4 regions of the Paenibacillus sp. MDMC362 genome follow, and region 3 is predicted to be linked to each of the others. Evidence: predicted binding sites of a transcription regulator. Region 3 holds the regulator's gene; each other region holds the start of a gene.

Region 1 (5,348 bases), on a different contig from region 3:
GTGTTTCAACACATTTTGTCCATAGCTTGTACGGAATTTCAGTCGGCCCAGAATTTTGATCAAATCTGGGTGCAAACCGTGAACGCCAACCTCGAACGTGGCTTGTTCTCCGTATTCGCGAATGCGTTCGTCCACTTCCTTGCGGGATTTCTCCACCATTTCTTCGATACGAGCCGGATGAATCCGTCCGTCCGCCACGAGCTTTTCCAAAGCTGTACGGGCAATTTCCCGGCGAATCGGATCAAAACCGGAGAGAATAACAGCTTCCGGAGTATCATCGATAATAAGGTCAATCCCTGTAAGGGTCTCAAGCGCACGAATATTCCGGCCTTCACGTCCGATAATCCGGCCCTTCATTTCTTCATTCGGCAAAGTGACAACAGATACCGTGGTCTCCGCGACGTGATCAGCCGCACAGCGTTGAATAGCCAGCGTGATGATCTCGCGTGATTTCTTATCTGCCTCTTCCTTCGCCTGCTGCTCGATTTCTTTAATCATCTGAGCGGTTTCATGACGAACTTCCTGCTCAACATTACTGAGAATAATGCTGCGGGCATCCTCCATCGTCAGGTTGGAGATGCGCTCCAGTTCTGTTGTTTGTTTCTTGTAAATGGCATCGATTTGCTGCTGTGTCTCTTCTATTCGTTTCTCTTTGTTCGCCACTTGTTCTTCTTTACGTTCCAAAGATTCTATTTTTTTATCCAGCGACTCTTCCTTTTGCAACAATCTGCGCTCCTGCCGTTGAATTTCATTCCGGCGCTCACGAGTGTCTTTTTCAGCTTCGGCTCTAATTTTATGAACTTCGTCTTTAGCTTCAAGAACCGTTTCTTTCTTCAATGCTTCTGCTTCCTTCTTCGCACTTTCTACGATCTGCAAAGCGGCATGCTCGGCACTGGAAATTTTAGCTTCTGCAAGGGATTTGCGAATAAAATAACCGAACCCAAAGAATATAGCGGCTACAACGAGAACGATTATGATCCACCAAATGGAATCCATCTGATCACCTCCTCGTTGGTTCCTCCAAGGCATTCCTTGGGAAATGTTCAATTGTCAGGTTACTCATTCATACATAAAATTTTCCGGCAGTGGAAGCTGCCGTCCATACTGCGCACACCGTATCACGTACGCAAATCCCGCCTTAGCCAGCGGAATACATTTCACTATGAATTGGCGATTAAAGAATCTTTCACAAAGTAGTCACTTTTTTGGAAGGAAAAAGGATTCTAATTTATGATAAAAAGATTCATATTTATTTTAGTATTTATAAAAAGATATTGTCAAGGGAAAGCAATGGGTAAACGTCAGTTTCATCCAATGAAACCATTTCTTTCGCGAAAAAGTGGCCAAATCGCCTTTTATTCGAAATTTTCCAGCTCGTCGTCCCACTCGCCCTTTTCCTGATCCTCGTCAACCAGACGCTTGAGCACCTGACGCACCTGATCCCCGCCAAAGCCCCTACGCATTAAATATGCTCCCGTTTTACGTTTGCGATCCAGCATCTCTCCATGGGTTTGCTGCCATTTTTTCCGTCCCACGGCAAGCGCGCTCTCCAATTCGGCATCTGCACTGATTTCGCCCAAAGCCTCGGAGATCAGCTCCGTGCCGATTCCCTTCTGTCTCAGCTCCTGTTTGACCCACAGCCGCCCCTTCTTATGGCTTGTCATTCGCTGCTCTGTCCACATCTTGGCGTATAACGCGTCATCAATCAGTTTGTCCTTCTCCAATCGCTCCAACGTCGTCTCTATACTGCTAGACTCGAAACCTTTTTGCTGCAGACGTTGGGTGATCTCCTTGGCTGTTCTGGGTTTCCTGGCCAGATGATTCAGTGCCTCTACGTAAGCCCTCTGTCGTTCATCGGCCACGATAATTTCTTCAAGCTCTTCCTTGTGAAAAACATTCCCCTTGAACATCCGGTATTTCAGCATCACATCTTCATGAACGGTCATGAGGTACGGACCGAACGCGATTTGGTATCGGTGCTTGGGCTTTTTCAGCATTTCAACTGACGTTACAACCAAATCCTCATGGTCCGGAAAATGCCCTATACCTGATGCTTCTGCCTGCTCCGTCATTTCCTTATTCTCTTCTTCCATATGTCGCTCCTCTCACTACCGCACCATTTCTGAGTAAAATAACCAAGACTGCATCTGGAAGTCTGAATAAATGCAAAGAAGACCGTCTGGCGTTACAAACACCGGACGGTCCTCAACACTGTAATCGATAACCAGCAATGTGCTACTCTACTTTAAACAACTCTTGCTCTTCTATTTCCTCTTGTTCCTTATCCTTCTCGGAAGGCTCAGGAACAGCCGTGGTCAGATTGCTCGCTTCACGAATTTTGTTCTCGATAACACTAGCGATCTCCGGATTCTCTTTCAAGAATTGCTTCGCATTCTCCCGTCCTTGGCCAAGACGGTCACCTGAATAAGAATACCATGCGCCGCTCTTATCCACGATATCGAGTTCCGTTCCGATATCGATCAGGCTTCCCTCTCTAGAGATGCCTTCACCGTACATAATATCAAGCTCTGCCTGTTTGAAAGGAGGGGCTACCTTGTTCTTAACAACCTTAATCCGTGTGCGGTTACCCACCACATCGTTCCCCATCTTGATGCTCTCAATTCGACGCACGTCCAAACGAACCGTCGAGTAGAACTTCAGAGCACGTCCACCTGGAGTCGTCTCAGGGTTACCAAACATAACACCAACCTTCTCACGAAGCTGGTTGATAAAGATGGCAATTGTTTTCGATTTATTAATAGCACCCGACAATTTACGAAGAGCCTGGGACATCAAACGAGCTTGCAGACCCACGTGGGAGTCACCCATGTCGCCTTCAATTTCAGCTTTTGGTACCAGTGCAGCAACCGAGTCAATAACGATGATATCAACTGCACCACTGCGTACCAAAGCTTCCGCTATTTCCAGCGCCTGCTCACCCGTGTCCGGTTGGGAGAGCAGCAATTCATCAATATTAACGCCCAGTTTGCTTGCATACGATGGATCCAGAGCATGCTCGGCATCGATAAATGCAGCCTGTCCACCAGCCTTTTGAACTTCCGCAATCGCATGGAGGGCTACTGTTGTTTTACCGGAGGATTCCGGTCCATATACTTCAATAATCCGGCCTCTAGGCAAGCCGCCGGTTCCTAAAGCTATATCCAATGCCAACGATCCGCTCGGCACAATCTCTACTTGCATGTGGGTGGATTCACCCAGTTTCATGATGGAACCTTTTCCGAACTGTTTCTCTATCTGACGAAGCGCCATTTCCAGCGCAGCACGACGATCTGACAATTGTTCCACAACCCTTCACTGTTGATAGTCATATCATACCTTGTTTTGACACGTTTGCCAAGCTTTTTTTCGAACATACATTCGTTTTTTTTATTCAGCACCCCTTCCCGTATATGCTCCATGCCTTATGTATAAACAACAAGAACCGTGGCAACATCATACGATATGCCACGGTTCTTCCGTATTTCCCATTATACTTGGAACTGTTCGGCAATTCAAGAAGAGCTGCCAAGCAAGGTGTAAATTATTTACTTTTTTCGAATAGCGGATATCCCTATTCTGCAACCCTAAACCTGTTTAGAGGCAACAAGACGCTGCCAAAGCCGGTAGAGAAGCGCCTTCGTAGCTCGGAGCCGGATCGTTTCGCGGTTACCCTGAAGGTGCAGCTCGTGCACTTCCGTTTCTTTTCCCCTTTGAGACAATCCGATGTAAACAAGACCTATAGGCTTGCGTTCAGCATACCCTGGACCTGCCACGCCCGTTACCGATAAACCAAAGTCGCTGTCCGTTACCATCCGGACATGATCAGCAAGCGCTTCGGCAACCTCCGCACTGACCGCTCCCGGCGCATCATCCCCCTCAAGCAGCGCATGCGGGATATGCACAAGCTTCTCCTTGATCTGGTTGGTATAACAGATGATCCCGCCAAGGAACATGGACGCGCTCCCGGGGATAGAGGTCAGCGTCTCCGCTACAAGGCCTCCCGTGCAGCTCTCCGCAGCGCTCAGCGTCCAGTTATGATCTGCCATCATATCCACGATGACCTTCTCAATGGGCACATCCTCGTTAGCATACATATATTCCGGGCCTCTCTCCTGGATCCGGGCTTCCAGCTCATTCAGCCGCACCATAGCCTCAGCCTCGCTGGCTGCCTTCGTGGAGATTCGGACGGTGACCTCCCCCTCCTTGGCATACAACGCAATCGTCGGATCGGTCTGGGCCGTAATCAGGTCCTCCAGGCGCTTATCAAGCGCGGACTCCCCGATGCCTGCGAATTTGAGCATCTTCGAATAGATGGGAAGCTCTCCCGTAAGCACATGCTGCAGAAGCCAAGGCTTAGCCTCCTGCTCAAACATCGGCATCAGCTCTTTCGGCGGCCCCGGCAACACAATGTAATGAGTACCTTCATTGGATACCGCATTCCCGACGGCGAGGCCTGTTTCGTTCGGAAGCGGAGTCCCTCCCTCGATGGCCAGGGCCTGGCGCCGATTGTTCTCGGTCATTACGGATCCCCGATCATGGAAGAAGCGTTCAATTCGATCCATAGCCATCCGATCAATATGCAATGAACGATTTAGAAAAGATGCGAGCGCATCCTTTGTCAGGTCATCCTGTGTGGGGCCCAGACCGCCGGACAGAAGAACGATATCGGCTCTGCTGCTGGACAGCCGCAAGGCTTCCTTGAGCCTCTCCATGTTATCCCCGACAACGGTTTGATAGTATACATCGATTCCCATTGAAGCAAGCTGTCTGGACAAATACTGTGCATTGGTATTCACAATCTGTCCAAGAAGAAGTTCGGTTCCAACTGCAATGATTTCTGCTTTCATGATTCGTCCATCCTCCTGTGTCTGCTATCTCTTCACAAATACTCGCTTTCACTATGTTCTTACCCTGCGGAAGAAAAAAGCAATAGGATAGCTCCTATTGCCGTTATGCCCCGGTACCTTTGAGAAGGTGCCTGTTCTGGACAAAATATTCGATTCCCGAATAGATCGTAATCATCGCTGCAGCCCAGATTGCAATGACATCAAACGGAATTCCCAAGAATACAAACGGGAAATTATTGATCAGAAGCGCGACAATCGCCACAATCTGAATGACCGTCTTGATTTTCCCCGATTGACCTGCAGCAACGACGGAACCTTCCAGGAGTGCAATTTGTCTCAAGCCAGTAACCGCGAATTCTCTGCTGATGATGACTACAGCAATCCAGGATTCGCATTTGCCCATCTCCACAAGCGATATGAGGATGGCTGCCACCAGCAGTTTGTCCGCGAGCGGATCCAGAAGTTTACCCAGGTTCGTCACCATATTGTTTTTTCGGGCCA
Region 2 (5,348 bases), on a different contig from region 3:
GATAATTGTGTTTTGTCTTTTCCTCATACAGGATCCCTCTTGTCGTAGTAGATTGGTCAGACATAGGCCAATCTCTACATAGAGGCAACCTGGAGGAGTTCATCCTTCGAACCATAGTTCCCATCCTTTCGTAAGAGACCGTCCTTGTCTTCTGACGTCCGACTTCGCTCTACGAAGGAAGCTATGTGTATGAGAGATCATAACGTTTCCAAATCGTCCTTTGGGGATTCGTCCTTCGGGGACACATGGTATCCTGATCCTTTCTCGTTTTAATTAGACTGCTTATACTATTATAACACAGCTGGCATACAAGCTAAACAGCTGGCTAGAATGAACTGGAATATATATATGAAATATGTAAAAAAACTCGTTTTAAGAACTCCCTCCATAAAATATCGTCGTTCTGTTCACATATTCGCTAAATCCGATGTGACCTAAATCACTAGCGCCCCTTTTTGCCTTGTCTATACTTAATTCGAACACGAAATCGATTATGAATCAGGGGGAGTCTGCATGTTAAGCCAGCATACGATTGAGGTCGTTAAATCGACCGTTCCTGTTCTTGAAACACATGGAACGGCAATCACGACTGCATTTTACCAAAAATTGTTTCATCATCATCCGGAGCTTCTTCACATATTCAACCATGCGAATCAACGAGAAGGAAAACAGCCCTTTGCTCTTGCCAATGCCGTATACGCCGCGGCGGCCCATATCGACCGTCTTGAAGCGATCGTTCCGGTTGTTAAGCAGATCGGGCACAAGCATCGGGCATTAAACATATTGCCCGAGCACTATCCGATCGTTGGCGAAACGCTGCTCGCCGCCATGAAGGAAGTGCTGGGAGACGCTGCTTCGCCCGAAATTATCGAGGCCTGGGCCGAAGCTTACGGGGCTATTGCCAATGTCTTCATTGGCATTGAAGCGGATATGTACCAACAAGCCGCGAACGAGACCGGCGGATGGAGCGGATACCGCAATTTCGTCATTGACCGGAAGGTGGAAGAAAGCTCCGTGATCACTTCCTTTTATCTGGTCCCGCAGGACGGCGGCGAGATATCCGCTTATAAGCCCGGTCAATACATCACGGTCCGGGTAAAACCTGAAGGTGAAGCCTATTATCATAATCGTCATTACAGTCTCTCGTCCGCGCCGGGTCAGCCTTACTACAGAATAACGGTCAAGCGTGAGGATGAGCTGGAAGGAAAGCCTGCAGGCGTCGTCTCCACTTGGCTGCATCGTCATGCCGAGGTTGGGGCCGTTCTTGAGGTTACGGCTCCGGCCGGTTCCTTTACGCTGGATACGGACAGCGATCTTCCGCTTGTCTTGATCAGCGGCGGCGTCGGTTTAACCCCGATGGTGGCCATGCTCGAAACCGTGCTGGTGGAACAGCCTGACCGGAACGTAACCTTTATCCATGCGGCCAAGTGCGGCAGCCAGCATGCGATGAAGTCTCACATCGATGCGCTTGCCTCCAAGCATCCGCAGCTAATCTCTTATGTCATTTATGAACAACCGGAATCGGAGGATCAGTGTCACCAAGCAGGTTATATAAATCTTGATTTCCTGCGCAAAACCGTTGATGCCAAGGCAGACTTCTACTTCTGCGGCCCTGTTCCGTTCATGCGGGCCGTGAACAGTCATTTGAAATCGATGGAGGTGCCTTCGGACCGGATTCATTATGAATTTTTTGGCCCGGCTGGTACATTGGAAGATTAAAATAACCATATTATACAATCAAAAGGTGCCTGTCTTACGTAAAGACAGGCACCTTTTTTTAGATTGAACAGGCTTGCTGTCGGCTATTAGGTATGGTCATGCGTATTTTATAAACCTATGTACCCTGGCGTTCATACCGTCCTCAAAATTCGGAACTAGATATGCTTGCCCTGTTCCCGCAGCAGCCGGTTTACCGTTTCTCTCCTGACGCCGATCAGCTGTCCGATCTCTTCCTGTGTCAGATACTCGGTCAGGTGTATTCCCTGTGAATACTCATCCAGCCACTGGATCAGCAGCTCAAGCCGCTCCGCAGGTCCTCCGACCGTCAAGTGATCCAATCTCATCTGCATGAACCGCACCTTTTCCTGCAGCAATCTGGCAACCTCGAGCGGTTTCTGCGGATCCTCCGCAAGCTGGCGGTACCACGCTTCCGCCGATATGATCTCCACTTCGCTCTGGATCAGAGCGATCGCCGTTCCGTGTGTCTCCTTCGGGCTGATCAGGGAATGGTGCGGCACCGTTTCACCGGGATATAAAATATTAAAAAGCACCATATTGCCATTCGGGTGGAGTCGGGTTACCTTGAACATTCCGCTGCGGATGTGATATAGATGATCGCCGCTATCTCCTTGCCTGAACAGTATTTCGCCTTTATGTAGAATCATATTAATAAATCGCCTCCTGATGAATGCAGTTATCAGGAGTGTAAACGATATGCCCCCATGAATCCACTGGAGGCAAATAACGATTACCAGAAATTAATGGTTGCGCGCCGTATATTGTTGGCATACCATGTGTATAATGGAACATATGTTCCTGTATTTATTTATGTTTGAGGATGTGTCTCTTATGATGAAACCTTCCACTCCTCCTCCACCTTCGCTAGAAGACGAAGCCCTGATCCGAGATTATCTGCTGCATCACTTCATTCAATCCGTTCTCGAGCGGGATATTCAGATTCTCAAGACCCTTAAACTGAAAATGGGTGAGCTCTATATCTTAAATCTGCAGCTCATTAAAAAAGGATATTCGGATCATGCCTGGTTCCTACGACAACAGATGAGAAGGCGCGGCATCCGGATTCATAGCCAGAGCGGTACAGCTGAGGAAGGGCTGCGGGTCCAGTATTTATGCCGCGGATATGATGGCTGTCTGCTCTGCGAATGGCACTCCTTCAAGGAAGAGATAAAGGATCGCCTCGTTTCGTATCTTGGCACGGATTTGGCGGCATACTAGCACCAACTACGTACAAGACAGGAGCGCTCCATGAAGAATATTTTCCACATATATTCTGCCGATATCCATAGAATCATCCGTAATTGGGCTGCAGGCGTCATCATCGTCGGGCTCGCTATTCTTCCTTCCCTGTATGCCTGGTTTAACATTGAGGCCTCTTGGGATCCCTACGGCCAGACCTCCGGCGTCTCCATCGCCGTTGCCAACCTGGATAAAGGCACCACCCTCCGCGATCAGCCCATTAACCTGGGTAAAGAAATCGTGGAGTCCCTCCATCACAATGAGAAGCTGGGATGGCGTTTTACGCATGATAGCGAGAACGCCGTTCAGGGTGTACGGCGCGGCGATGATTATGCCGCTATCATTATTCCGGAGAACTTCTCTGCCCGGATCGGCACCGTGCTGACCAATGAGCCTGTCAAAGCTCAAATTCTCTATTATACGAACGAAAAAATCAACGCCATTTCTCCCAAAGTGACGGCCCAGGGTGCATCCGGCGTTGTGGAGGAAATCAGCAAAAATTTCATCAAAACCGCCAACGGCACCATCTTCGAGATTTTCAACACGCTCGGAATTGAGATCGAGAACCAGCTCCCGGCCATCAATAAAGTACGAAGTCTTCTGTTTCGGCTCGAAAAAAGCTTTCCGGAGCTCAATGAAGCGGTAGGCACAGCCGCAAAGGATATTAAGCTGGCCAACCGATTGATTCAGCAAGCCGACGCCGCCCTGCCTCGCCTTGAAGGGATTGCCACGGACGGCAAAGCCATGGCCGGTGCGCTGGCGGAGTTCGCGAATCAGGCAGCCGGTGCCTCGAAATCGCTGGAGCCTGCTCTGCGTCAGGACTTGGAGGTGCTTGCTGCAACCACCGGAGCGCTCTCGCAAGTGCTGGACGCTCTAGGGCAAGCCGACATTGACCCGAAGGAGCTTGCCAGCCGCCTGAACGCTGCGCAGGAACGCGCAGAGACTGCAGCGAAAGCAGCAGCCCGGCTGGGTCAATTGTTTAAGCGGCTGGGCACCATCTCCCCGGCAGCAGCTTCCGGGGCGGCCAAGCTCGAGGATATTGCCGCACGATGGACCTCAGCTCAATCCGTCCTCCAAACGATAGCCAAAGCTGTGGAACGGGGAGAAGAAGCGCCGGCGGATTCCATCGATAAGCTGAAGAAGCTGAACGATGACATGACGGGACTGACCAACACGCTGTTAAGCCGCTACGATACGGAGATCGGCCCAGCGATAAGCAAAGCCTTCACCAAGGGCGCAGGCACGGCCAAGCGTGTTCAGCAGGAGCTGACCCAGGCGCTTGCCAGCGTCCCTGACATTCAGCATTTGCTCAAAGACGCCCGGAAAGGTCTCAAAGCAGGCGGAGAAGAAGTACAGCTTGCCCAAAGCCGTCTGCCGGAGGCCGAGCTTCGGATCACGCAGCTGGCGAATCGGCTCCGTGAGATGGAAGCTGAAGGAGATATCCAAGAGGTTATCGATTTGCTTCAAAATAATTTCGAGCTCGAAAGCCAGTTTTTTGCCGAACCTGTTACGCTGGAAGAAAATCGCCTGTATCCGATCCCGAACTACGGGTCTGCCATGTCTCCCTTCTTCACGACTTTATCCTTGTGGGTAGGTGCCTTGCTGCTCGTTTCCCTGCTCTCCGTTGAGGTTCATGATGAAGAGAGAAGCTTCCGCAGCATCGAGGTTTACTTCGGACGCTATTTAACCTTTCTCACCATTGCCCTGTTCCAAGCGCTATTCGTCACCCTGGGTGATATCTATTTACTGCAGACCTATGTGGTAAATCCGGGCTGGTTCATCCTGTTTGCGCTGCTGATCAGCTCCATCTTCATGCTGATTGTATATACGTTGGTGTCCGTATTCGGCAATGTCGGAAAAGCGATGGCCATCATACTTCTCGTGCTGCAGCTCGCAGGCGCGGGAGGAACGTTCCCGATCCAGATGACGCCGCCCTTCTTCCAGGCATTGCATCCATATCTGCCGTTCACCTACGCCATTAGCATGATGCGGGAAGCCGTTGGCGGCATCCTATGGGGTATTGTCATCCGGGATGTCCTGTTCATGCTGGTGTTTGCCGCAATTGCCCTGATGATCGGGATTGCGCTCAAGAAACCGATTAACCGGGCCAGCGGCGGTCTTGTCCGTAAAGCGAGAGCCTCGAAACTCATCCATTAATCCAGCCCTCCTTCGGATCGTATCTCCGCGCAAAAAGACTGCCTGATTACAACTTGAGTCATGCTTTACGCAAAAGGACATCCCAAGCAGCTTCTTAGAGCCATGGGATGTCCTTTTTTCATATAAGTTTCACTTTTGTTGGGATTGCTGGTGATAAACCTTCAGCTGTTTCAACGTGTCCTCTTCCATATCCCCAAGCCGCCAGATCGCAATCT
Region 3 (5,348 bases):
ACAATTCGATAGGTTCCAGGCTCATCGAAGGTTTTCTCCATTTTGTATACCCCGCCTTGATCATGCTTAACCGGGACCTTCGCCTGAACGCCGCCGCCTTCCAGCGTGACTTCAAATTCCACATCGTTCGCATCTTCCACCGGATTGCCGGCTTGCGTCACCTTCGCTTCGATCAATACCTTCTCGCCAGCCTTAATGCTCTCCGGCGTCAGAGACAGCTCGACGATGATGGGTTCCGCCATCACATCGTCACTGGATTCCGCCTTGCTGTCATTGCATGCGGCAAGCGCAACCGCCATCAGCACCATAGCTGCAATTAGGGCCATCTTTTTTCGGGTCATGCTCTACACCTCTTTTACAATATAGGGCTATGTATGGTTCATTCACGTAATGGTCATTTCCAAACCTCGCTTAGTTACCTATTCCATTATATCGCATTATTCTGTTACTTCTATCTCATGCAGCTTACAATTGTGTGACGTTTATCATAGCCAATGGCGAGATTGAAATTCGATCGTGTGACCAACAAAAAAAGCCAATAACCGCAGAATTCTGGAGTTCTGCAGTTATGGCTGTTCCTATGTACATTTGCATACCAAGTATTCGTGTATAAGCTCTTTAATGTGTGGTTATAAGGATGCTACGATGGCATGCAGCTCCGATAAATGTTTGATCTCAAACTTCGGTTGAATGGAAGGATCATGAGGTCGGTTTACCCGATTGATCCAAACCGTATGCAGTCCAGCCGCATTTCCGCCTTTAATGTCTGTGGTCAGCTTATCTCCCACCATCACGGCCTGATCCGCCTCGACTCCTAACAAGTCGAGCGCATGTTCGAAGATGGAAACATCCGGCTTGCCTCTGCCAAAATCGCCAGAGATGATGATATGATCAAAATAAGGAACCAGTTCTGGAACACCGTCCAGCTTCTCCTGCTGCAGATCCGGACTTCCGTTCGTAAGAAGCAGCAGCTTTACATTCCCCTGCAATTCCTTCAGAACTTCAAACGTTTCTTCATATACGTATGGTCTTGTTCTTCGTTCAGCAGCGAATTGTTCGGCCAACCTTTCGGCCAATGTTTCATTATCAACGCCCAGGCGCTGAAGTCCGCGCCGCCATGATTCCTTGCGGTATACGGGTGCCAGCTCCTGCAGCTGTCTGAATTCAGGCTGCGATCCAGCCGTAAAATTAGCCCACAAGCCTTCAAAAGGGTTAATTCCGATCATTTTGGTAAAAGCAAAGGTATCATACGATTCATATAATGCTCTCGCTTCTTCCCGTACGGCGGCCAACAGTGCTTGGGCATCAACGCCGGTCTCGTTCGCTCCGGCCTGGCAAGTCACTTCAAACGCTTCTTCCACACTACGTTCATCCCACAACAACGTATCGTCCAAATCAAACAAAACCGCAGCTATCGGCATGTCTCTCCCACTCCTCATATACACTGTGATCTATTTATTTGTTAATTATGCTCCACTGGAATTTGATGAGTCTTTGCGAACTCTTCCAATCTTTCGCCCATCGCTTTCGTATCATAAAGATTCATCATGCGCGAGAATACCCAGTTGCCTGCTTTCCCCTTGCCTTGAACCACGACGGAGCCCGAAGACAATTTGATTTTCTCGATATCCGATACAGCCAAACGACGTTCCCGATTGAACTTCATCGTGGATACGGAAGCACGCTCAATCTTCAAGTAAGGCTTGCGTAAGAAAATCATAAGCGCCAACAGAATATACAAGCTGACACCAACCCAATTCAGCACGTCATTGCTTCCGCCGGCTGCCTGTGACGTCGCCGTTCCAAGAAGCGCATACAAACCAGCCAATGCAACAAGCACTAACGGAAGTACATACTTACGTCCTTTAAACACGTCATGCTTATCATTAACGGCAGAGCCTTGGTACGAGGTTAGCCCCTGCTTTTTACGCTGCTTGTTGAGCTGCGACATATTTTTATTGACTTTTCTTTCCCATGATCGTGACATATGGTTCCCCCTGGACTCAATTTCAAAATATTACCAATTTATATAAACTTGGGGTAACCGTATTCGATTCCCACGAATAATCGGCACCCCAAGTATTATAATTCTATCCTTCTATATCGTCCCGAATCCACTTAGTAGATCCAGGTGCCCGTTCATCGACTAATGCTTTAAGCGCGGGCCGCCTTTTTGTTCATTATCATCAACCCATTCGATCGATTCCAGCTGTTGTCTGAAGTTACTGCGAATATTGTTAAGGTAGATTTCCCGAAGCTCAGCCCGTTCTTTAAGCTCTTCCGCGGTCAATCCCTCACTCTTCTGTTTTCTTGCTAGTACATTGATGCGTTCAACCAAAGTATCGATGTCCATGACTTCTCCTCCAATTCCGATATCATGTATAACTTAAACATGACCAAAAGAGCTTGTCAAGGCAACAGCGCCCTTGCAAACTCTTATTAAGAACAATTATGAACATATGATGCCTATAAATGGGGTCCTCATTGTTAAGAATTCAATACTCGTCTATTATAAACACGCCACACTGCGTGAAATCACATCATCAGGCAAGACTACAAATATGAAGCGAGAAGTTGGGACATATATAAGGAAAGAGCCTCTCGTAGTTTCATGCCATTACCAGACTGGTAAAGACAATACCTCTCCGGCCTGTATATCCGGACCTTTCAATCCGTTCATTCTTCGGATGCTATCCAGGTAAACTCGTGTATCCATATCTGCCGGTTTATGAAGGGAAGCAATCCGCCACAAACTATCACCATATTGAACAATAACCTGTTTCTCCCCTGCCGGCTTGTCCATCCCCCCGGCAAAAACAGAGTATGCCCCAGTCCAAAAAGAAGCTACGATCAACAGGATGAATAAAAGCTTTATAAAAGGAATGGATGCCATTCTGGACTTTAATTGATGGATCCAAGTCTCAGGGGACTTCATCGTTTGCACTGGAACGTTCTCATAAATGCTGCGGTATGTACTGTATTTCAACATGGAATCATCATCTCCCAAACAAGTGTTCTCTTATGGATTTATATTAACACGAACACTTGTTTGATTCAATACCCAAAAGAACATTTGTTCTATTTTTATTTAGAACTTATGTTTGTACGAACGGAAGTTCTATGTTATAATTTTCCCAAACGTTACTAAATGGGGTTGATACGGCATGTCGAAAATATCCAGCCGCCAGCTGGCGATCTTAGAGTTTATCCGCAACGAAGTTCGTAGCAAGGGTTACCCGCCTTCTGTCCGGGAAATCGGAGAGGCTGTCGGACTAGCTTCCAGTTCAACGGTCCATGGACATCTTGACCGATTGGAGAAGAAAGGCCTAATTCGCCGTGACCCTACGAAACCAAGAGCAATCGAGCTGCTTGGCCAAGAAGAGTCCGATAGCGCGAATCTGTTTACCCACACCATTGCCAGAGTGCCTGTTGTTGGTAAAGTTACTGCAGGTGTTCCTATTACAGCCATGGAGAACATTGAGGATTATTTCCCGCTCCCGCAGCATTATGTAGGAGACGATAAGGTTTTCATGTTGTCGGTCGTCGGTGACAGTATGATCGAAGCTGGCATTCACAGCGGTGACTATGTCATTGTGCGCCAGCAGCAAACTGCAGACAATGGCGACATTGTAGTAGCGATGACAGAGGAAGACGAAGCAACTGTAAAGACCTTCTATAAGGAGAAGGATCATGTACGATTGCAACCGGAGAATCCTACCTACGAGCCACTGCGCCTGAACCATGTTACGATTCTCGGTAAAGTAATCGGACTTTTCCGGGATGTCCACTAATCTCATAGATCTATGAATAAGAGGTTACCTCCCTGAATTGGATGGTAACCTCTTGCTTTTTCTATATTGATCTCGAAACCTGATCATAGTTAGTTTGTCTGCTCCATAATGCCTTGTTTAAGATCCAGTCGATACATCCGTATAGGTTTATAATTCAGCGTACCTTCCCCACCCGGCCCTTCCGTGGACTGCAGAACAAGCTTATCGTCTTTCACCTTGGGCGCAGTACCTGGTCTGTAATAGGAAGTATAGGACACCGTCAATTCATCTTGAAATCTGAGCTGCACAGCCTTGCCCGTATCATGTTCCACGGCGAATGCGTAGATTTGAATGGCATGACAGTCCTGATATTGCGGTGCAAGTATAAATACATCCGCATCCTGAAACGGCAATCGAACCATATGGACAGCTGCTGAATTTGGCTGAATGAAAGTAAGATCATCCAGCGTGGTTACTTCATCCGTAACTTCTTTATAGCTATACCGTACGATGTAGTCTCCGGTAAACGATTGGTCCGTTTCGATGCCGAAGCAGCTAGGAGCCCCTAGTGTCCTGATTGTTTCCTTTTCCACAGCAACCACACTGAGCCTCCCCTGATCTGTAAAGCCTTGTGCTCGAATTGTCTCCTCCTTACGTGGTAATATATCACCAGCTCTCTGTTGTTCCTCACCGCCAAAAGGCAGCTGAATGGCAAGTAACATAACCAGAAGCAGCAGCCCGCATATAGAGCCAACTTGTAGATACTTTCGGCGCTTAGCCTTGCCATCGCCACGCATCACGGACATCTGAACGTTTTTTTTCATTTCAGCCGTAAATTTTTCATTTGGAAAAGGTCCCTTTGAAACCCGGGAATACCAGTCTGGTTTATCCTCATTCATCGCCATTCTCCTTTAACAGGTTCTGCATTTTTTTCCTTGCCCGATACAGTCTGGATTTTACGGTACCCGCCGCTAGGTTAAGGAACTCCGCAATCTGATTGATTGACATCTCATAGTAAAGGTCCAAGATTAGCACCTCCCTAAACTTCCTGGGTAATGCCATGATCATTGCCCATATTTCATTCGTGTACTGCCCGTCCAAATATTCCATTTCCGCGGACCGACTTGAGGCATCGATGTGCAGTCTGTCCTTAAGGGTCACTTTCCGAATGAAAAAAGCCTGTTTGTACCGGAACGCGGTATGTCGTGTGATCGTGAGCAGCCACGTTTTTAACGACGCCTGGCCGCGAAATGTATGTATGCCAAAATAAGCTTTTATAAACACCTCTTGAGCAATATCGTCTGCCAGTGCTTGCTGTTTGGTCAGAAAATAAGCGTAATTCCAGATATCATTTCCGTACAGATTCATGATTTTATCCAGTGTCTGTGTGTCCATCACCGTCATCTGCTTCAAGTATTCCAGCTCCAACCGATTCACCTCATCTAATTAGAGTCATGGAGGTGAGCAAAGGTTCCCCTCTTCCGAAAAAAACAAAAAAAGAATCTCCCTTATATAGAGGGCGATTCTATAGTAGTTGCATTCTATGAACGATTCCCCGTAACCATAAGTCAAAAGGAT
Region 4 (5,348 bases), on a different contig from region 3:
TGCGGCAGCCCGCTTTCTTACATCCGCAAATGCCCGGTATGTGAAGAAGAAGTGGGCTGGGAGGAAATTACGAAGGGATACGAGTATGAGAAGGGGAAATTCGTACTGTTCGAAAAAGAGGAACTGGAGCAGTTGGCGGAACAGAACAGCAAAAACATCACGATTCTGGACTTTGTGGATCTGACCGAAATTGACCCGATTTATTTTCAAAAGACGTATTACCTCTCGCCGGATCAAGCAGGCGCAAACGCATACCGGCTCCTCCTGGAAGCGATGAAGCAGTCCGGCAAAATCGGCATCGCCAAAATCGCCATTCGCTCGAAGAGCAGTCTGGCCGCGATCCGGGTGCTTGATGAATGCTTGTCGATCGAGACGATTTTCTACCCGGATGAGATTCGGCCAATCGCCCAGGTCCCGAATTTGCCTGAAAGAACCGAGGTCAACTCCAAGGAACTCGATATGGCCAAATTGCTGATTGAGCAGCTGTCGACTCCCTTTGATCCTGAGAAATATACGGATGATTATCGCGAACGTCTGCTGGATCTGATCAACAGCAAAGTATCCGGTGAAGAAATCAAAATTGCCCCTGCTCGCCAGGAGACCAACGTGGTCGATCTGATGGCTGCCCTCCAGGCAAGCATCGAAGCTGTAAAGCCGATCGGAACGGATCCGGGCACCAAACCAAAGCCGCGTAAAACGACCCGGAAGACGGCAGCCAAAGAACCTGCTGCCAAAGTCAGCGGCGGAGAAGGCGACCTTGACGCACCGAAGCCGAAGCGCCGAACAACCAAATCCAAGAAATCCGACTCCACTTCCTGATCCGTATGGGACAAATGCAAAATCTGCTGCCCAAAGAGCCGATGGCACCGATCTCGACGGACCAGATCACGACGGGCGAGGATTGGGGTTATCAGCTGAAATGGGACGGCGTGCGCATTCTCGCCGGACTTGACCAAAACCGCGTATCGCTATATTCCCGCAAGCTGCTCGATAAAACGTCGCTGTATCCCGAAGTCGTTCAGGCATTATCCGGCATGCATGAACGGCGACTTCTTTTGGATGGTGAGGTTGTCTATTTTCATCCGGAGCTGGGTCGTCCCGTGTTTCAGAAGGTTCTTCAGCGGGAGCGTTCGCGTGCGATCAGCACGAACGCTCCTCTGTTTACTTATGTTCTCTTCGATGTTCTGGTGGACGGCGACCAAGACTTGCGTAAGCTGCCCTATCTTGAACGTCACCACCGCCTGAAGGAGATCGTTTCCGACACGCCGGGCTTGCTGACCGCGGATCTGTTTCTTGAAGGCGAGCATTTATGGAATTGGGCCGAAGCACGGGGTTGGGAGGGAATTGTAATGAAGCGCCTTTCCTCTCCTTATCGTGAAGGCAAGAAACACCGGGATTGGTACAAGAAAAAGATTGCCGTGAACATGGCAGCCACCGCCGTCGCCATGATCATCAGGGAAGGCCGTGTGGCCAGCCTTGTCATTGCCGATGACGATGGCAATTACATCGGCCGTGCCTCCCTGGGGCTTAATGAGCAGACAAAGAAAAGACTTCTGCAATATGCCGAAATGCATCGTGCTGACGCGATATGGAGTACGCTCCATACCGACCTGAAGAAGGAACAGCTGGCCTGGCTTAGTCAGCCGCTTTCAGTTCAGGTCACATTTCTCGAGTGGAGTCAGGATGGCATGATGCGCCATCCCAAGCTCGTATCGATAGAGGGGGTGTAAATCATATGGCTCGTACCGTCAAAGGCACCCTGACGATTGAGGGACAGGAGATTCAAATTACGAATCCAGACAAACCGCTTTGGCCGGAAGTCGGCATTACCAAAGCGATGTATCTGCAAAAGCTTGCAGCCATCTCCCCCTTCCTGCTCCGGTACTGCCGGGGCAGGCTGCTCACGACCATTCGGTATCCGCACGGAGTCGAAGGCGAATCCTTTTATCAGAAAAATGCGCCGGAGCCGCTGCCTCCTTTTGTTCAGACCTATCTGCACGAAAATATTAACTACGTGCTGCTCAACGGACTGCCGGAGCTGCTCTGGCTGGGGAACCTGGCTGCGCTTGAGTTTCACCCTTCACTGCATCTCGCAGGCAGCAATCTGCCCTGCGAATGGATGATTGATCTGGATCCAACGCTGCCGGAGGAACCCCGCATCATGGAGGCGACGGCCATTGTAGGGGACGTACTGTCCTCGTTGGGCCTGTCCTCCGTCCCGAAAACATCAGGTGCTACCGGGGTCCAGATCATCGTTCCCATTCAGGAAGGCATTACGTTCGATGAACTTCGAACGGTCGGCCAATTCGTGGGACAATATGTAACCGAGAAATTCCCCAAGCTGTTCACCATTGAACGGCTGAAGAAGAATCGCGGCGATAGAATCTACTTCGATTATCTTCAGCATTACAGCGGAAGAACACTTGCCGCTCCATACACCCCGCGGGCCCGGCGGCTGGGAACCGTCTCTACACCGCTCACTTGGGACGAGGTCCGTCAGGACGTTTCTCCCACGGAGTTTCATCTGCTGAACATCGAGGAACGGCTAAGAGAGAAGGGGGACCTGCTGCAGACCCTGCCTCCTCAACCGATAGAGAACGTCATCCGACATCTGAAGCCACAAGGAAAGGCAGTGTCAAAAAGGAAAGGATAGCTGCTCAACATCCGGCATAAGCTCGTCCCCGGAGACCGGTGCAGCCGGTTGCGGCAGCTTCCTTGGCTGTGCAGGAGCAACCAAATTTTGGACTGAACGAAGTTGATCGCGAGCGCCTTCCACCTGCGCCCCTTCCACTTGAGAAGTCCCGCTTCCGATCGTCCCTGACTGGCTCACGCCAGCAGCAGATGCCTCCGTGGTCAGCCCATTCAGTTCACATTCGTTCTGCAGCCTGGCTGCCATCGACTTGAAGGAACGTACGTAATGCTCTTCGGCATATGCGCCCTGCGCATATAACTCACGGTAAGGCTGAACCACTTCAGGAAACTGGTGTTTCAGTGTTTCGATATACCATTTCTTCACATCGCGCGAGAGTCTGAGCAGCGAGATCATGGCAAAGGAAACGCCTCTTACCTTCGCCTGCAACAAGAGCTCCCTCAGTTCCGATTCCTTATCCGTTAAAAAGGGCAGCACAGGCGCCACAAACAAACCCGTTCTTATGCCTGCAGCCGATAATCGGTGGATCGTATCGAGCCTGCCCTCCGGATGAGGCGATGCCGGCTCCAGCTTCCGAATGATGTCCCCATTCAGCGTGTTGAGACTCATGTTGACGGATACATTCTCCATCTGTGTCAATATGTCCAAATCCCTGAGCACGAGCGGAGAGCGCGTTGTAATGCTCGTGGAGATGCGGTATTTAGCTAGCAGCTTCAGGCACTCCCTCGTAATGCCCTCCTTGCTCTCGATCGGCTGATACGGGTCGGTTGCCGTACCGATCGTAACCTGTCCAATCGATCTCCGCATCGCTTCAATATCATGATCAAACTTCCTCGCCGCACTCGATAACTGCTTCTCCAGCGCTTCCGCTGCATTCGACTTCATAAAGATATGATGCTGAAACTCATCCTCCGCTCCCATGCCGATAAAGGACTGGAAAGCGCGAGCATAACAAAAACTGCAGCCATGCCCGCATCCGCGGTACGGATTGATGGACCAATCGAAGGGCATCCTCTCTTCCTTCACTCTGTTTAAAGTCTGTTTGGTGGTTATGCGTTCATATTGCGTACGAGCCATTCCTCTTCCTCCCCTCTAATCCTGTATTGTTGTATTTTATATTTTAACAAACATATGTTCCTATTATAAGTGGTTTTTACTGGATTTACAAACCAACCTCCTGCACGCTTCACGACCAGCCATCCAAGCATGCCCCGAACCACGCATCGTACGCACGGGAGCAGTGTGCACGATGCACACATGGTTGAACTTATAGGAGGTATACGGAGAATGGGAAGAGCCCTGGAGCAGTCTCTTCTGGATGAATGGTTGGAGCGGATCGCGAATAAAAAGAATGTGTTTAGCACGGTTCTGTGCGTCGAGGACCAGGAGCAATCACTATCCCTTGTCAGCAGCGGCGGGGCAATGAAGACGGAAGACCGCTATTTCATTGCCAGCGTGACCAAATTGTACGTGACAGCCGTAATCTTGAAATTACGAGCGGAGCAGCGGATTGGACTCTATGATCCTATCGGCAAGTACCTCCCCGAAGAGATCTTGACGGGACTGCATAGGATGGAGAACAAGGATTACTCTGAAAAAATCACCGTCAAACAGTTAATGTCCAATAATTCAGGCATCCCGGACTATTTTTCTGGAAAGGTCTTCTCCGACCTCATCGCCGGGCATGATCAGGCTTGGAGTCTGGACAAAACATTGAATGCGGCCAGACGGCAAAAGCCTAAATTCAAACCTGACCAGAGAAATAAAGCCCAGTATTCCGACACCAATTACCGGCTGCTTGGCCGAATGATCGAGAATATCAAGGGCGAACCCATTCAGAACGTATTCAAGGAGTACATTTTCGACAGGCTGAATCTGACACAGACGTACTTTTTTCATGATCCCGAGGATACAAGCCCCGTTCCTTTCTATTACAAGAAAAAGCGTTTGGACCTTCCTCTGTACATGGCGTCAATCGGAGCGGAAGGCGGCATCGTCTCAACGGCAAGGGAAACGATGATGTTCCTGCGCTCCTTTTTTAACGGGGAACTGTTTCCAATAGGGGATCTGGATGAACTCCAGAGACAATGGAATTTTCTCTGGGCACCGGGCCCCTTTTTTTATGGCACCGGCATTTCAAGACAGCCGCTATCTCCATTCAGCCTGGGACGGGGACTCATCGGTCACTGGGGTCAATCCGGCGCATTTGCCTTCCATCACCCCGAATCAGGACTCTATTTCACCGGAACCGTGAACCAGGCTGTCGGTCAATCCGCGGCTGTGCAGGCAATGACAAGAATCATTCGCCATTATGGGCGGGAGAAGAAGATGCTTCACTTGCGCTCAGACACCCCTTAAACAAAAAAATGCTCCACCCGTGTTAACTCTCAACGCAGGTGGAACATAGCACTTTGATTAATGTATGGCCTTCTTCTTGAAGCGGCCGCCCTTCACATCATGGATGTTACCGATGGCGACAAAAGCCTGGGAATCCCAATCTTCCACGATGGATTTGAGCTTCGCTTCTTCCAAACGGGTGATGACAACAAAGATAACCTTCTTGCTGTCCCCGGAATATGCACCCTCTCCATCCAGATAGGTTACGCCGCGTCCCAAACGTTGGGTTAACGCATCACCGATCTCCTTATGCTTATCACTGATAATCCATACCGATTTGGATTGATCGATGCCTTCGATT

Evidence for each region. The regulator LexA, encoded in region 3, represses DNA repair genes until DNA is damaged. The targets are predictions, from matches to a motif close to CGAACATATGTTCG.
Region 1: a site for LexA is predicted at 3,368-3,381, ahead of recA (recombinase RecA). Genes of this name have one in related genera too.
Region 2: a site for LexA is predicted at 2,523-2,536, ahead of DP091_RS03340 (YhjD family protein). Genes of this name have one in related genera too.
Region 4: a site for LexA is predicted at 3,775-3,788, ahead of DP091_RS26165 (SPL family radical SAM protein). Genes of this name have one in related genera too.

The regions. Positions count from the first base shown of each region.
Region 1 covers NZ_QLYT01000024.1:105,005-110,352, reverse strand. The annotation lists gene rny (ribonuclease Y) at 1-996, opposite strand, end outside; gene DP091_RS12950 (regulatory protein RecX) at 1,356-2,093, opposite strand; gene recA (recombinase RecA) at 2,236-3,297, opposite strand; gene DP091_RS12940 (competence/damage-inducible protein A) at 3,585-4,847, opposite strand; gene pgsA (CDP-diacylglycerol--glycerol-3-phosphate 3-phosphatidyltransferase) at 4,951-5,348, opposite strand, start outside.
Region 2 covers NZ_QLYT01000008.1:222,625-227,972, forward strand. The annotation lists gene DP091_RS03325 (YitT family protein) at 1-27, opposite strand, end outside; gene hmpA (NO-inducible flavohemoprotein) at 514-1,719, shown strand; gene DP091_RS03335 (Crp/Fnr family transcriptional regulator) at 1,875-2,384, opposite strand; gene DP091_RS03340 (YhjD family protein) at 2,569-2,955, shown strand; gene DP091_RS03345 (YhgE/Pip domain-containing protein) at 2,986-5,133, shown strand; gene DP091_RS03350 (glycosyl hydrolase family 18 protein) at 5,263-5,348, opposite strand, start outside.
Region 3 covers NZ_QLYT01000006.1:122,683-128,030, forward strand. The annotation lists gene DP091_RS01700 (FixH family protein) at 1-341, opposite strand, end outside; gene DP091_RS01705 (HAD family hydrolase) at 630-1,421, opposite strand; gene DP091_RS01710 (hypothetical protein) at 1,463-1,987, opposite strand; gene DP091_RS01715 (DUF896 domain-containing protein) at 2,147-2,353, opposite strand; gene DP091_RS01720 (LysM peptidoglycan-binding domain-containing protein) at 2,618-2,989, opposite strand; gene lexA (transcriptional repressor LexA) at 3,165-3,791, shown strand; gene DP091_RS01730 (hypothetical protein) at 3,881-4,669, opposite strand; gene DP091_RS01735 (RNA polymerase sigma factor) at 4,662-5,198, opposite strand.
Region 4 covers NZ_QLYT01000061.1:35,329-40,676, reverse strand. The annotation lists gene ku (non-homologous end joining protein Ku) at 1-819, shown strand, start outside; gene DP091_RS26175 (ATP-dependent DNA ligase) at 834-1,730, shown strand; gene ligD (non-homologous end-joining DNA ligase) at 1,736-2,653, shown strand; gene DP091_RS26165 (SPL family radical SAM protein) at 2,636-3,727, opposite strand; gene DP091_RS26160 (serine hydrolase domain-containing protein) at 3,938-5,008, shown strand; gene DP091_RS26155 (YitT family protein) at 5,066-5,348, opposite strand, start outside.